DNA from 2 places in the Allobosea vestrisii genome. Region 2 is predicted to be linked to the other one. Evidence: predicted binding sites of a transcription regulator. Region 2 holds the regulator's gene; the other holds the start of a gene.
The links. Region 2 encodes LexA, which represses DNA repair genes until DNA is damaged. Its sites were predicted from a motif close to TGTTCNNNNTGTGTTCNG; they were not measured.

Region 1 (5,548 bases), 730 kb from region 2:
GGGTCTGCGAGGGCATCAACAGCAAGAAGCTCGTCGCCTATGGGCTGGCCGGGGATTTCAACAATCTCCGCGGCGGCTCCGGCGAGGCGATCGTCGCCGCCGTCGAATCCGCCCTGAAGCGCAAGCGGCCGGTCGTGTTCTATTATTGGGGGCCGAGCTGGCTGCTCGGTGCCTATGATCTGGTCAAGCTCGACGAGCCGGCCTTCGATCAAGCGATCTGGGACGAGCTCAAGGCCAGCGATGCGCCCAAGCGCGCCAGCGCCTATCCGGTGAGCCGGGTCGTCATCGGCGCCAATATCGAGCTCGCGAAGAAGGCGCCGCAGCTCGCCGGCTTCTTCAGGAAGTACACCACAACCAGCGAGCTGACCTCCAGGATGCTCGCCGAGGCACGTGAGAAGGGCCAGTCGCCGGAGCAGCAGGCGCTCGTCTTCCTGAAGACGCAGCCCGATGTCTGGAAGGCGTGGCTGCCGGCCGATGTCGCCAGCAAGGTCGCGTCCGGCCTGTGACTCCGGACTGGCTGCCGGATTTTGGCAAGGCACTGCAAAGGCTGGTCAACCAGGCGGTCAATGCCGTCGTCACAGGCTATGGCGACGATCTCGACGGCTTCAGCAGGCTGCTGACGGCGCCGGTACGCGCCGTCGAGACGGCTCTGCTTCACATCCCCGTGCCGGTTTTCGTTCTGGCTGTGGCCGCAGGTGCCTGGCTCTCGAGGCGCGAGGTCGGTTTCGCGCTCGCGATGGCGGTCCTCCCACTCGTCCTCGCTGGCCTCGGCCTCTGGACCGAAGCGATGCAGTCGCTCGCCCTCGTCACCGTCGCGGTGGTGCTGGTCGTCGTCCTCGGCCTGCCGCTCGGCATCGCCGCGGCGCGCCTGCCACGGCTCGGGCGGGTGCTCGCGCCCGTCTACGACCTGATGCAGACCATTCCGAGCTTCGTCTACCTGATCCCGGTGGCGATGCTGCTCGGGCTGGGACGTGCGCCGGCGCTGCTCGCGACCTTGATCTACGCCCTGCCGCCCTTCGCACGCCTGACCGAGCTCGGCTTGCGCGGCATCGATATCGGCATGGTTCAGGCCGCCCAGGCACTCGGCCTTCGCCCGCGGCAGACGCTTCTGCTCATCGAATTGCCGCTGGCGCGGCCGGTCATCCTGCAAGGTCTCAACCAGGCGATCATGCTGGCGCTCGCCATGGTGGTGGTCGCCTCGATGATCGGGGCGAAAGGGCTGGGTGAAGTCGTGCTGCTCGGCCTGCAGCGTGCCGATCCGGGCCTTGGTTTCGTCGGCGGGCTTGCGATCGTCGCGCTCGCGATCCTGCTCGACCGCATGGCACAGGCGATTCTGGGGGAACGGCGGCCGCCAGCGTGAGCGGAGGCTGCTGACGGATTCGGTCAGTCGCCCGGTTGCGCCCTGCTTGGCGCTTGGGCACGGTGCCGGCCGAAACGAGAGGGCGCTGCCATGTACGGATTGATCGGGAAGATGCGAGCCAAGCCCGGCGAGCGTGACGCGCTGATCGGCTACATCCTCGAGAGCAGCGGCACCATGCCCGGCTGCCTGAGCTATGTGGTCGCCCGCGATCCGGACGATGCCGACGCGATCTGGGTGACCGAGGTCTGGGATCGCGAGGAGAGCCACAAGGCCTCGCTCGCTCTGCCGGCCGTGCAGGCGGCGATCGCCAAGGCCAAGCCGATCATCGCCGGCTTCGACAGCCATGTCGTCACAGAGCCGGTCGGCGGGTTCGGGCTGGTGAAGGGCTGAGGGCAGCGGTCACACCAGCAGCCGCCTTCCGCTCGCCGGCCGCACGGTCTAAGACCCTCGCGACCGAGCCGAGAGCCTGCCATGACCCAATCCGCCTTGAGCAAACTCACCATCCTGCCGACGACGGCGGCGCTGGCCGGCCGGGTGATGCCGCCTGGCTCGAAATCGATCACCAACCGGGCGTTGCTGGTCGCGGCGTTGGCGAAGGGCACGAGCCGGCTCAGCGGCGCGCTGAAGAGCGACGACACCCGCTATATGGCGCAGGCGCTCAGGGACATGGGCGTCGAGATCGCCGAGCCCGACGAAACCAGCTTCATCGTCACCAGCGACGGCCGGCTGCGGGCGCCCAAAGCGCCGCTCTTCCTTGGCAATGCCGGCACGGCGACCCGCTTCCTGACGGCGGCGGCGGCGCTGGTCGACGGCCCGGTCGTCGTCGATGGCGACGAGCATATGCGCAAGCGGCCGATCCTGCCGCTGGTCGAAGCGCTTACCCGGCTCGGCGTCGCGATCAGCGCGCCGAGCGGCTGTCCGCCGGTCGCGATCGAGGGCCAGGGCGGTTTCGATGGGGGGCTGGTCGAGGTCGATGGCGGCCTCTCAAGCCAATACGTCTCGGCGCTGCTGATGGCCGGCGCCTGCGCGCGAAATCCGGTCGATGTCGTGCTGACCGGCCAGGAGATCGGCGCGCGCGGCTATGTCGACCTGACGCTGGCGACGATGCGCGCCTTTGGGGCCGAGGTGTCCGAGCCGGCGGGCGGCGGCTGGCGGATCGCGCCGACCGGCTACACTGCGACCGACTACCTGATCGAGCCGGACGCTTCGGCCGCGACCTATCTCTGGGCGGCGGAAGTGCTGACCGGCGGCGCGATCGATCTCGGCGTGCCGGCGGATGCCTTCACCCAGCCCGACGCCAAGGCGCATGCGCTGATCGCCGCCTTCCCGAACCTGCCGGCTGAGATCGACGGCTCGCAGATGCAGGACGCGGTGCCGACGCTGGCCGTGCTCGCCGCCTTCAACCGGACGCCGGTACGCTTCACCGGTATCGCCAACCTGCGCGTCAAGGAATGCGACCGGGTCGCGGCGTTGTCGCAGGGGCTGTCACGTATCCGTCCGGGTCTAGGCGTGGAGGAGGGCGACGATCTCCTCGTCGCCTCGGATCCGGCGCTGGCCGGCCAGACGCTTCCCGCCGAGATCGATACTTTCGCCGATCACCGCATCGCCATGAGCTTCGCGCTGGCGGGGCTGAAGATCGGTGGCATCACCATCCTCGACCCTGGCTGCGTGGCGAAGACCTATCCGGATTACTGGCGCGCGCTCGGCTCGCTCGGCGTGCGCTTCGAGGGCGAAGTGCCGTAGGGCCAGACTAAAACAAACGCTGGGATCCATCATGGAGCACGAAGCCCATGATGGATCCCGGCGCGCACCGCTCTCGCGGCTCGTCCGGAATGACGCCCGGTCTCGCCGGGCAGTCGTCCTAGAACGGGATGTCGTCGTCGAGATGGCTCGACGAGCGCGAACCGCCGCTGCTGCTGCCGCCGCTCGCCATCGCCGGCTGGCGTGAGCCGCCGCCGACCGGGCTCGACCGGCCGAAGGAACCGCTACCGCCCGACGAACCTTCGTCGCCATAGCCGCCACCGCCACCGGCCTCGTCACCGCCCTGGCCGCGGCTGTCGAGGATGGTGAGCTCGCCGCGGAAACGCTGCAGCACGATCTCGGTGGTGTACTTCTCGACGCCCTGCTGGTCCTGCCATTTGCGGGTCTGCAGCTGGCCCTCGATGTAAATCTTCGAGCCCTTCTTCAGATATTGCTCGGCGACCTTGGCGAGGTTCTCGTTGAAGATCACCACGGAGTGCCATTCGGTGCGCTCCTTGCGCTCGCCCGACTGCTTGTCGCGCCAGGTTTCCGAGGTGGCGATCCTGAGATTGACCACCGGCTCGCCGCTGCCGAGGCGCCGCACCTCGGGGTCGCGCCCGAGATTGCCGACCAGAATGACCTTGTTGACGCTACCAGCCATGACAGGCTCCGTTTCCTGCGCACTTCACTACAAACCCGGCCGATCGACCGGAGCCGGACCCTAGCCGGCCATGCGGGCACTATCAATGATGTTCATGTTTTGTTCAAGGTCTTTCCGAGGTTTGTCCCCGACAAAGATTCGAGCCCTTCGAAGGCCGGTGAGCGGAGTTGGCTATAGGCCGTCGGCCGAGCTTGCTGCGAGGCACGACCACCGGCGCGGTCTCAATAGCCGAACTGCTCGCGCAGGATGCGTTCGTCCAGGCTGTGGCCGGGATCGTGCAGCATGACGAGGTCGAGCGAGCGATCGATCGCGATCGAGACCGAGACGACATTGTCGATCTGGGTATGGTCGGCGACGGCGCTGACCGGGCGCTTGTCGGCCTCCATGACCGCGATCGTCACCTTGGCATGGTCGGGCAGCAGCGCCCCCGCGCCAGCGCCGCGGCCGGAAGGGCGAAAGCGGGGTCAGCGCCAGCAACGGCGCGTCGAGCGGCAGGATCGGGCCGTTGGCCGAGAGATTGTAGGCGGTCGAGCCGGCTGGGGTCGCGAGCAGCACGCCATCGGCGACGAGCTCGGACAGGCGCACCTGCCCATCGACAGAGAGCCGCAGCTTCGCCGCCTGATAGGAACGGCGGAACAGCGAGACCTCGTTGATCGCGCGCGCCTCGACCCGCTTGCCGTTGCAGTCGACCGCCGTCATCGTCAGCGGGTGGACGACGCTGCGGTGCGCCGCCTCGAGCCGCTGGCGCAGGCCGCGCTCGCGGAACTCGTTCATCAGGAAGCCGACCGAGCCGCGGTTGATGCCGTAGATCGGCTTGGCGGTACCCATGAAGCGATGCAGCGTCTGCAGCATCAGCCCATCGCCGCCGAGCGCGACGACCACCTCGGCCTCAGCCGGATCGGCGTCGCCATAGCGCTCGACCAGCTTCAGCCGCGCGGCTTGGGCCTCGGCGGTGTCGCTGGCGACGAAGGAGATGGCGGCGAAGCGCTCGGTCATCGCTGGTATCCGATAGGCATGATGCGAACCGGTCTAGCACGCTGGTGGGGCTGATCGCGAGCCGCCCGGAAGCGGGGCGCAAAAAAGAAAGGCCGAGGCGCGTGCCCCGGCCTTTCTCCAGTAGATGGCGCGAGGGTCTCAGACCGCGCTGCTCCACTGCACCGGTACAAGCTCGAAACCATTGCCCGCCTTGGCGATATGCCCCGTGGCCGGGAAGGGGGCGTGGTAGAAGCAGACCTGCATCTTGTCGGCCACGGCCATGTCGAGCAGCTTGCGGCGGGTCGCGGCTGCCTGAGGGCCGTCCATGTCGAACACGGCCGACCAGTCGGGATTGCGCACGAACAGGGCCGGGTGATTGGTGGTGTCCGACATCACCATCAGCTTGCCGCTGCCGGAGGAGACGGCATAGACGGTGTGGCCCGGCGTATGGCCAGGCGCGGCGATCGCGGTCACGCCCGGCAGGATTTCCTTGCCGGCCTCGTATTGCTTCACATCCTTGGCAACCGGGCCGAAGACGCGGCGCACGCCGGCGAAAGCCCCCTTCATCGCCTCGGGGGCGGCGTTCATCTTGGCGTCGTCCATCCAGAACGCCCATTCGGCCGCCGGCACCATGACCTCGGCGTTCGGGAACACGGCGGTGCCGTCCTTCAGCCGGAAGCCGTTGATGTGGTCGCCGTGGAAATGGCTGAAGACCACGGTCGAGACGTTCTTCGGGTCGAGCCCGGCTGCCTGGAAGTTCTTCATCCAGGCGCCCGAGGTCGGCGCGCCGGAATCGCCGTTGCCGGTGTCGA
Region 2 (5,548 bases):
CCGGTACGTACCGAGCTCGGCACCCGCACCATCTTCAACCTGGTCGGCCCGCTGTCGAACCCGGCCGGCGTCAAGAAGCAGCTGATCGGCGCCTTTTTCCGAGACCTGGCTCGAGCCGATGGTCAAGGTGCTGCAATCGCTCGGCTCCACGACGGTCTGGGCCGTGCACGGCTCCGACGGGCTCGACGAGATCACCACCACCGGCCCGACCCGCGTGATCGCGCTGAAGGACGGCAAGATCGAGAGCTTCTCGATCGCTCCGGAGGACGTCGGCATCGCCCGTGCCCGGCCCGAGGATCTGCGCGGCGGCGAGCCGGCGCAAAATGCACAGGCCCTGCAGGATGTGCTCCGCGGAGCCAGGAGCGCCTTCCGCGATATCGCCGCCTTCAACGCGGCCGCGGCGCTCGTCGTCGCCGGCAAGGCGGCCACGCTCGGCGAGGGACTGGCGCAGGCCTACGCAGTGCTGGACAATGGCAAGGCCAAGGCTGCGCTCGCGACCCTCGTCGCCAGCTCCAATGCGTGAGGCTGCCCCATGTCCGACATCCTGAAGCGGATCGAGGCCTATAAGCGCGAGGAAATCGCGGCGGCGCGTGCTGCCGTGCCGCAAGCCGAGATCGAGAAGCGTGCTGCGGCGATGCCGGCGCCGCGCGACTTCATCGGCGCGCTCGAAGCCAAGCATCGCGCCGGCGGCCCGGCCCTGATCGCCGAGATCAAGAAGGCCTCCCCCTCCAAGGGGCTGATCCGGCCGGACTTCGACCCGCCGGCGCTGGCCAAGGCCTATGCCGAAGGCGGCGCGGCCTGCCTTTCGGTGCTGACCGACACGCCCTCCTTCCAGGGCCGGCCGGAATACCTTGCACAGGCGCGTGCCGCTTCCGGCCTGCCCGGCCTGCGCAAGGATTTCATGTTCGAGCCCTATCAGGTCTTCGAGGCGCGGAGCTGGGGCGCCGACTGCATCCTGATCATCATGGCCTCGCTCGATGATGCCGCGGCGCACGAACTCACTGCCACGGCCAAGGCGCTGGGCATGGCCGCGCTCGCCGAGGTCCATGACGAGGCCGAGCTGGAGCGGGCGTTGAAGCTCGACACCAGGCTGGTCGGCATCAACAATCGGGATCTGCGCAGCTTCGAACTCAACCTCGCCGTGACAGAGCGATTGGCGCCGCGCGTGCCGAAGGACCGCCTGCTCGTCGGCGAGAGCGGCATCTTCAGCCATGCCGACATCGCCCGCCTTCAAGGCTGTGGCGTCAACACCTTCCTCGTTGGCGAGAGCCTGATGCGCCAAGCGGACGTGGCGGCTGCAACGCGCGAGCTTCTGACTGGCAAGACCACTGAGGCGGCGGCGTGAGCCGGCTCACCCATCTCGATCAGAAGGGCGCGGCCCATATGGTCGATGTCGGCGACAAGGCCGAGACCGTCCGCGTCGCGGTCGCCGAAGGCCATGTGGTGATGCAAGCCGAGACGCTCGCCATCGTCCGCGACGGCGAGGCCAAGAAGGGCGACGTGCTCGGCACCGCCCGCCTTGCCGGCATCATGGCGGCCAAGCGAGCACATGAACTGATCCCGCTCTGCCACCCACTACTGCTCTCGAAGATCGCGGTCGACCTCACGATCGATGAGGCGCTGCCAGGCGTGCGCGTCCGCGCCGAAGTCAAGCTCACCGGCAAGACCGGCGTCGAGATGGAGGCGCTGACCGCCGTCAGCGTCGCCTGCCTCACCGTCTACGACATGGTGAAGGCGGTTGATCGCGCCATGCATATCGAAGGCATCCAGCTCGTGCACAAATCCGGCGGCAAGTCCGGAACCTATGAGCTCGCAGGGCGATCGGCATGAGCCTCACCCCCGTCCCCGTCGCACTCAAGGCGCTGCTCGACAGCGTGCCCGGCCCGACGCCTGCCGAGACGCTGCCGCTGGCGCAATGCGCCGGCCGCGTCCTGGCCGAGGATGTCGCCGCGCTCAGGACCCAGCCGCCCTTCGCCAATTCGGCGATGGACGGCTATGCCGTGCGCGGCGAGGACTTGGCCCGGGGCGCGCAGCTTCGCGTCATCGGCGAATCCGCCGCTGGCCGCGGCTTCCCCGGCAAGATTTCTCTTGGCGAGACGGTACGAATATTTACCGGAGCACCGCTGCCCGCGGGCGCGGACACGATCCTCATTCAGGAACATGCAGAGGGTGTGGGCGGCCCGGTGATCCGTGTCACCAAACCCACCGATCAGGGCCAATTCGTCCGGCTAGCGGGGCTCGACTTCAGGACCGGCGAGGTCCTGCTGAAAGCCGGTCGCCGGCTCGACAGCGCCGCGCTCGGCCTCGCCGCGGCCGCCGGGCATCCGACGCTCGCCGTCCGCCGCAAGCCGCTGGTTGCGATTCTCGCCACCGGCGACGAGCTCGTCCTGCCCGGCGAGCCGGTCGGCCCCGACCAGATCGTCGCCTCCAACAGCTTCGCCCTCGCCGCGCTCGTCGAGCAGGCCGGCGGCACGGCGCTCGATCTCGGCATCGCCCGCGACAACCATCCCGACCTCGCCGGCAAGATCGAGGCGGCCCGCAAGGCCGGGGCCGATGTCCTGATCACACTCGGCGGCGCCTCGGTCGGCGAGCACGATCTCGTCCAGGCGGCGCTGAAGGCGCAGGGCATGGCGCTCGGCTTCTGGAAGATCGCGATGCGCCCGGGCAAGCCGATGATGATGGGCCGCCTCGGCGCCATGGTCGCGCTCGGCCTGCCGGGCAACCCGGTCTCCTCGATCGTCTGCGGGCATCTCTTTGCCATCCCGCTGGTCGAGGCCCTGCTCGGCATCGATGATCCCGAGCGCGACCGCAGCGAGCCCGCCATCCTCGCCGCCGATCTGCCGGCCAATGACGAGCGCCAAGACTATCTGCGCGCCACTTTCGAAACCGTCGATGGCGAGCGGCGCGTCAGGCCCTTTGCCAAGCAGGATTCGTCGATGCTGGCGAACCTGTCGCGCGCCGAGGCCCTGGTGATCCGCCAGGTCTTCGCCGAGGCAGCCACAGCGGGCGATCCCTGCCGGATCATTCGACTGCGCTGACTGGGTCGCGTTACGACAAGGCGTGCCTTGCGGAACACAAAGCGAACAGGTATGGTGTTCGTGCTTTGTTTCGATTCTAGCCCGAGAGGCGAGCGGCGCGACCATGCTGACACGCAAACAGTTCGAACTGCTCCGCTTCATCCACGAGCGCCTGCGCGAATCCGGCGTACCGCCCTCCTTCGACGAAATGAAGGACGCGCTCGACCTGCGCTCCAAATCCGGCATCCACCGGCTGATCATGGCGCTGGAAGAGCGCGGCTTCATTCGCCGGCTCCCCAACCGGGCGCGGGCACTCGAAGTCATCAAGATGCCGGACGGCATCGGCGGCCAGCAGGCGCAGCGCGCCCGCTTCAGCCCCTCAATCGTCCAGGGCGGGCTCGGCCAGACCCCGCCGGCACCGGCAGCCACCTTGGCGAAGCCGCGCCCCGCGGGCGCCGAGGAGAGCGGACGCTCCACCGTCTCGATCCCCGTCATGGGCCGCATCGCCGCCGGCACGCCGATCTCGGCGATCCAGGACCGCAGCCATAGCGTCTCTATGCCAGCCGATATGCTGGGCGGCGGCGAGCATTATGCGCTCGAAGTTCGCGGCGATTCGATGATCGAGGCCGGTATCCTCGACGGCGACACGGTCGTGATCCGCAAGCAGGACAGCGCCAATACAGGCGACATCATCGTCGCCCTGATCGACGACGAGGAAGCGACGCTGAAGCGCTTGCGCAAGCGCGGCTCCTCGATCGCGCTCGAAGCCGCCAATCCCGCCTACGAGACGCGCGTGCTCGGGCCGGACCGGGTCAAGATCCAGGGCCGCCTCGTCAACCTGATGCGACGTTACTGAAATACCTCGGCATCCTGTGCGGGCTCCGCAGCCGCGGGTACCGGCACAGCAGTGGGCTCGGGTGCTGGCCTCGTTTCCGGCCGCGCACGGGTCCACGGACGCAGGCGGGTCGCCTCGTCGGCCGTTAGCGCGCGCCAGCCGCCGCGGGCCGCATGATAGGCGGTCGCGCCGTCGCGCATGAGCGCGCTGCGGTCGATCAATCGGGCAGCGCAAGGCGCGCTCCAATAGAGCGACGTCACCACAAGATCGGCTCGCTGGCAGTCCTCGACCAAAGCGGTGCGGTCGCGCGTATAGGTGACGCTACGGCCATCCGGCAGGCGGATGACGCAGCCGCGCGCATCGCAGGCGGCCCCCCTCGCGCAAGTCGGCATCGTCGGGCGACCGGGAATCGCCGTCGGCATGCAGCCATTGCGTCAGCACGAAGCGGCTCGGCTTGCCCGCCAGCACCATCTTCCCCTCCGGCCCACGCACCAGCACGCCCGAGCCGTCGCGCTCGATCAGGATGTCCGGCCGCGACGGTGCCGAGGCCAGCGCAAGGCCGCCGACCAGCGGCAGCGCGGCGAGGAAGCGCAGCGCCGTCGTCCATAGTGTCAGCCACAGCAGCGACAGCGAGAACAGGATCAGAGCAAGAGAGTCGAAGGCCGGCAGCACGACGGTGGAGCGGTCGATGCCGGCGACCCAATGGGCAACCTGGAGCACGAGGCCGGACGCCCAGCCCATCAACGCCCAGGCCGGCCAGTCGAGCCCGAACGGATAGGCCAGCACGCCGAAGACGGCCGCCGGCATCACGATCAGCGAGACGAAGGGCAGCGCCAGCGCATTGCCGAGCAGGCCGAACGGATTGAAGGTCTGGAAGTGGAAGACGCCAAAGGGCGCCGTCGCCGCTGTCGCGACCATGGTCGTGGTCACGATACCCACAGCCGAGAGCCAGAGCGGCCGCAGTGGCCAGGGCCAGGACGCGGCCGCCGCGTCGGGCGGGCGCTCTTGCCAACGCTCGGCGAAGGCGATCAACGCCGCGACCGCCCCGAACGACATCTGGAAGCTTGGGCCAAGCACTGCCTCGGGTTCGCGCAGCAGCACGATGATCGCAGCGAGCGCGAGATTGCGCATCGAGAGCGCCGGCCGGTCGACCAGGATCGCCCCCAGCATCACCAGCGTCATGATCAGCGAGCGCACCGTCGCGACCTCGGCGCCCGAGAAGACGCAGTAACCGGTGGCGCCAGCCATGGCGGCGAGCGCCGCGAGCTTCTTCACCGGCCAATGGAGCGCTGCCGTCTGCGACAGCGCGAGCAGCGCCCGCGCCAGCCAGAAGATCGTTCCGGCGGCGAGCACCATATGGAGGCCGGAGATCGAGACGATGTGGTAGATGCCGGCGGCGCGCAGGTCGTTGTTGGTCGCTTCGTTGATCAGCCCGCGCTTTCCGGTGACCAGTGCCGCCGCCATAGCCCCGGCCTGCCCGCCGCCGCTCGTCGCGATGCGTTCGGTCAGCGCGTTGCGGGCCTGGTCGATTGCGACCGCCAGAGCAAGCCGGCGCGGCATCGGGCTCGGCGGCGGCGTGAGCGCGATCTTGCCGGCGATGCTGCCGACGGCGCCAATTCCCTGGAAGAAGGCGTCGCGGGCAAAGTCATAGCCGCCAGGGCGCGCCGGGCCGGGCGGCGGCAACAGGCGCGCCGTC

Region 1: ssb (single-stranded DNA-binding protein) is a predicted target of LexA. The motif match lies at 3,851-3,868, and genes of this name have one in related genera.

What each region holds. Positions count from the first base shown of each region.
Region 1 covers NZ_CP126307.1:5,591,104-5,596,651, forward strand. Annotated here, with positions in the region: gene QO058_RS27600 (ABC transporter substrate-binding protein) at 1-506, shown strand, start outside; gene QO058_RS27605 (ABC transporter permease) at 503-1,360, shown strand; gene QO058_RS27610 (putative quinol monooxygenase) at 1,451-1,750, shown strand; gene QO058_RS27615 (3-phosphoshikimate 1-carboxyvinyltransferase) at 1,832-3,103, shown strand; gene ssb (single-stranded DNA-binding protein) at 3,222-3,761, opposite strand; partial or broken gene QO058_RS27625 (NAD kinase) at 3,983-4,757, opposite strand; gene QO058_RS27630 (MBL fold metallo-hydrolase) at 4,896-5,548, opposite strand, start outside.
Region 2 covers NZ_CP126307.1:385,296-390,843, forward strand. Annotated here, with positions in the region: partial or broken gene trpD (anthranilate phosphoribosyltransferase) at 1-523, shown strand, start outside; gene trpC (indole-3-glycerol phosphate synthase TrpC) at 533-1,345, shown strand; gene moaC (cyclic pyranopterin monophosphate synthase MoaC) at 1,342-1,830, shown strand; gene QO058_RS01865 (molybdopterin molybdotransferase MoeA) at 1,827-3,038, shown strand; gene lexA (transcriptional repressor LexA) at 3,142-3,873, shown strand; gene QO058_RS01875 (ComEC/Rec2 family competence protein) at 4,174-5,548, opposite strand, start outside.